DNA from 2 places in the Bacillus sp. YH3-2-B2 genome. Region 1 is predicted to be linked to the other one. Evidence: riboswitches for the same ligand, from Rfam matches in the RefSeq annotation. Region 1 holds a riboswitch; the other holds the start of a gene.
What was found. A riboswitch is a leader RNA that binds a small molecule or an ion and turns the genes downstream of it on or off. The one in region 1 is predicted to bind glycine.
Positions count from the first base shown of each region.

Region 2: another riboswitch for glycine. It lies ahead of gcvT (glycine cleavage system aminomethyltransferase GcvT); the one in region 1 lies ahead of ACWJJX_RS05495 (amino acid permease).

Region 1 is NZ_JBSJQE010000002.1:111,112-113,520, reverse strand. Features, by position in the region: gene ACWJJX_RS05495 (amino acid permease) at 1-844, opposite strand, end outside; glycine riboswitch at 990-1,070, opposite strand; gene fbp (fructose-1,6-bisphosphatase) at 1,369-2,409, shown strand, end outside.
Region 2 is NZ_JBSJQE010000003.1:452,738-455,146, reverse strand. Features, by position in the region: gene ACWJJX_RS12325 (DEAD/DEAH box helicase) at 1-1,126, opposite strand, end outside; glycine riboswitch at 1,271-1,371, shown strand; gene gcvT (glycine cleavage system aminomethyltransferase GcvT) at 1,550-2,409, shown strand, end outside.

The DNA.
Region 1 (2,409 bases):
CCGCGGCCAACGGAATGCCGACCAGACTGAAGGTCTTTACAAATGGACTTTCCGTTGCATTCAGCTGCATCCACGGATTAATACATAAAAGAATGATCAATGCCCCGACGTAGAAAAATAAAATCCGTAAAGGAATTTTATTGATAGCGGACGGAATATTTTTTTTCGGATTTGACGTTTCCGCCGCTGACACACCCACTAACTCCACACCGACATAGGCGAAGATCACCATCTGGAACGAAAGCAAAAAGCCTGAAAATCCGTTCGGAAACAAGCCGCCGTGCTCCCACAGATTCGCCGCTGAAACCGTTCCGGTATGCGTTTTGAACCCAATCACCAGCAGAACCACCCCGATGACAATTAACGCGAGAATCGTGACTACCTTAATTAAGGCGAACCAAAACTCCAATTCTCCAAAAATCTTAACCGTTAACAGATTAAGCCCTAATAAAATGAGCAAACAGATAAGTGCCGGAATCCACTGCGGAATATCAAACCAATATTTCACATACACACCGACGGCGATCACATCCGCCATAGCCGTCATAATCCAGCAAAACCAATAAGTCCAGCCGGTGACAAACGCTGCACGCGGCCCTAAATACGCCTCGGCTATATCCGTTAATGATTGGTACCCCGCTTTAGATAACAGCAGTTCTCCCAGCGCCCGCATGACGAAAAAAAGCGCAATACCTACAATAAAATACGCAAAGATGATAGAAGGACCCGCCAGCTGAATCGCCTTACCGGACCCTAAAAACAATCCGGTGCCGATCGTGCCGCCAATGGCGATCAGTTGCACGTGCCGATTCGATAAGTCCCTCTTTAGCTCTCGCTGCTCCACATCTGACTCCTCCTTACCTCTCTAGTGAACGACGAGCAAAAAAAGCCAATAAAAAAAGAGATTGGATGCCCTCCAATCTCATGGTCATAAGAATATCAAATTATATTTGCGCCGCTGACAATCAACAGCATGACAAATACATATTCGGTACTCTTCTGTCCTTTTGCCTGAGATTGTGAACCCTTCGGCGCCGCGGAAAACCCGCGGTCTCTCCAGAAGCCGCTCCTGCTGTAGTGCGACCCACAGCAATCATAGCCTGCTACGTATTAAGTTTCCGATAGAAATAACTATCAGCTAACTTTTTATTTTAATGGAAGTTGAATTCATTGTCAATAGGGGGATGTGCTCACGGCGTTATCCCGGTCCAATTTTCGATGCCTGAAGCGCCGTATTTTCCGTTTTCATTGTCTCAAAAAGGCGTTATGCGGTACTATCATATAAGGTCTAATGATGTAAACATTATGTCACACTTTAAATTCGCCTTACCATACAATTGCTCGTAAATAAAAAGGGGATGGACGAGATTGGAAACCAAATATTTAGATCTGCTCGCACAAAAATACGATTGTGAAGAAAAAGTGGTCACGGAAATCATTAATCTGAAAGCGATACTGAACCTGCCGAAAGGAACCGAGCATTTCGTCAGTGATCTGCACGGGGAGTATCAGGCATTCCAGCACGTGCTGCGGAACGGTTCAGGAAGAGTAAAAGAGAAGATCCGCGATATTTTCAGCGGCGTCATTTACGATAGAGAAATTGATGAACTGGCGGCTTTGGTCTATTACCCGGAAGACAAACTGAAGCTGATCAAACATAACTTTGATACGAAAGAGGCATTAAACGAGTGGTATAAAGAAACGATTCATCGGATGATTAAGCTCGTTTCTTATTGTTCTTCCAAGTACACCCGCTCCAAATTGCGCAAAGCACTGCCCGCCCAATTTGCTTATATTTCCGAAGAGCTGCTGTACAAAACAGAACAAGCCGCCAACAAGGAACAATACTACTCCGAAATCATAGAACAGATCATTGCGCTCGGCCAGGCCGATAAGCTGATCACCGGTCTTGCCTACAGCACGCAGCGATTGGTGGTCGACCATCTGCATGTTGTCGGCGATATTTACGACCGCGGACCGCAGCCGGATAAAATCATGGAAGAACTGATCAACTATCATTCAGTGGATATTCAATGGGGGAATCATGATGTTCTCTGGATAGGCGCTTATTCCGGCTCAAAAGTATGCCTGGCAAATATTATCCGCATCTGTGCCCGCTATGACAATCTGGATATTATTGAAGACGTTTACGGCATCAATCTGAGACCGCTATTGAACCTTGCCGAAAAATATTACGATGATAACCCGGCTTTCCGCCCGAAAGCGGACGAAAACAGACCGGAAGATGAGATTAAACAAATCACAAAAATTCATCAGGCGATCGCGATGATCCAATTCAAGCTTGAGAGCCCGATTATTAAGAGACGGCCGAACTTTAATATGGAAGAACGGCTGTTACTGGAAAAGATTGATTATGACCGCAATGAAATCACGCTGAACGGAAAAACA
Region 2 (2,409 bases), on a different contig from region 1:
TAATGACTTTGTCATTAATCTTTTGGATCAAGTCAACAACTTGAATCGCTTTTGAGTTTTGCGTGACTTGATTGATGCGGTCCATTAAATTAGCGATCGTCTGTTCATCGAATGCGGGCGCTTGTTTGTCTTTTTGGTCAAGCATTTTTTTGAGCGTCATATACACGGCTTCCCGGCTTGAACAGCACTCTCTTTGCAGCGTCATAATGGAAAATGCGCTTGCGGGCTTTTCCGTGCCGTTTTTCAGTGCGGCAATGTCATCGTAAAGCGCCTGTTCCGTCGGTGAAAAGGTGATCGGCACTGTTTCCACGTGGCGCTTCGTCCATGTAAGGCCGGTGTCGCTCCGCGTGTTGCGGATCATCACCTTATTGACGAGTTCTTTCAAATGCTCATGAGCGTCAATCCCGTCCTTCTGATTGAAGGTTTCTTGAAATCCGCTTTCGTTTCCTAAATGGCCGGGCTTTAACAGTGACACTAAATTGAAGATTTCTTCGATCCGGTTTTGAATCGGCGTCGCCGTCAGAAGCAGGCAGTATTTCTTCACAAGACTTCTCGCAAATTCATAATTTTTCGTTTTGCTGTTTTTGAGCTTGTGCGCCTCGTCAATAATGACGAGATCATACGGAATAGAAAGGACAATGTCTTTGTGAGGGGAGCGTTTGGCCGTATCAATAGAAGAAACGACGATATCGCACTGTTCCCACACATAGCTTTTCTTCTGTTCAACAGCGGGTATTAAAAACTTCTCCTGAAGCTCTTTCACCCACTGGGAAACGAGTGATGCCGGCACAAGAATCAGGATTTTCTTGGCCAGCCCGCGAATCATATATTCTTTTAAAATCAGGCCTGCTTCCACCGTTTTTCCGAGCCCCACTTCATCAGCCAAAATCGCCTTGCCGTTCATTTTTTCAACGACTTTCTGCGCGACCTCAAGCTGATGGGGAAGCGGAGTGAAATCGGGCAGGTATAAAGGAGCCCTCAACCCTTCGAATTCAGGAATGGCAAGGGTCTGCTGGACTTCAGCTGACAGTTTGTACATCTCCCAATTTGACCAGGGACCGTCCGTTTTCAGCCGCTCAGAAAACTCTCCCGGCCAGTTTGCATCAAATATGATCTCTGCTGTCATATGTAACAAAACCGCCTTTCTTTTAAAAAACTGATTTATCATAATTTTTGTTGCCGGACGTAAATGAGGGTGGTAGGATATAAGTAATGATTTCACTAAAAGATATTGCTTTAGTATGTCCATAAAATTGGTAAATATGAGCGAATGACAGCAAGGGGAGAGACTCGGACGAAAGATGGGCGTCCGGGCGCCGAAGGAGCAAACTGCGGAGTGAATCTCTCAGGCAAAAGAACTCTTGCTCGACGCAACTCTGGAGAGTGTCTGCACTTAGAAGAAGCAGGCCACCAAAGGGGACGTCTTTATGATATGTTCATAAAGTAAACTTTCAGGTGCCGGGACAGAGAAACCTTCATTTTCATGAGGTGTTTCTCTGTCCTTTTTTATATGTTTTTACAATGCGCCAATGACTGAAGGGGGAAGATGATGCTGAAACGAACACCGCTTTATGACGTGTATAAAGAATACGGCGGAAAAACGATTGATTTTGGAGGATGGGAGCTGCCGGTTCAATTTTCTTCTATTAAAGAGGAGCATGAAGCCGTCCGCACAAAAGCAGGACTGTTTGATGTGTCTCATATGGGGGAAGTTGAAGTATCCGGTAAAGACGCCCTGTCTTTTCTGCAAAAAATGATGACAAATGACGTTGCCGATTTAAAGCCGGGAAACGCGCTTTATACCGCCATGTGCTATCCTGACGGCGGTACGGTCGATGATTTGCTGATCTATCAGAAAAGCGAGAGCTGCTATCTGCTCGTGATAAACGCGTCTAATATTGAAAAAGACATCGCCTGGCTGACGGAACATGCGGAAGGCGACGTCACGCTGACGAATCAGTCTGACGGGATTTCACTGCTTGCCGTTCAGGGGCCGAATGCTCAGTCGGTTCTTGCGAAGCTGACTGAATGTGATTTGTCCTCCTTAAAGCCGTTTGCATTTATTGACGAGGCGGACGTTGCCGGACGCCAAGTCCTGCTTTCAAGAACAGGCTATACCGGTGAAGACGGGTTTGAGTTATATTGCCGAAATGAAGATGCGGTTCATCTATTTAAGGAGATACTTGCAGCGGGAGAGCATGAAGGCCTCGTTCCGTGCGGCCTCGGCGCCCGTGATACGCTGAGATTTGAAGCGAAGCTTGCTTTATACGGTCAGGAATTGACGAAAGATATTACACCGATTGAAGCCGGAATCGGATTTGCCGTGAAACACAAGAAAGATTCCGATTTTTTCGGGAAATCTGTATTGCGCGAACAGAAAGAAAAAGGAGCCCCGCGAAAGCTGGTCGG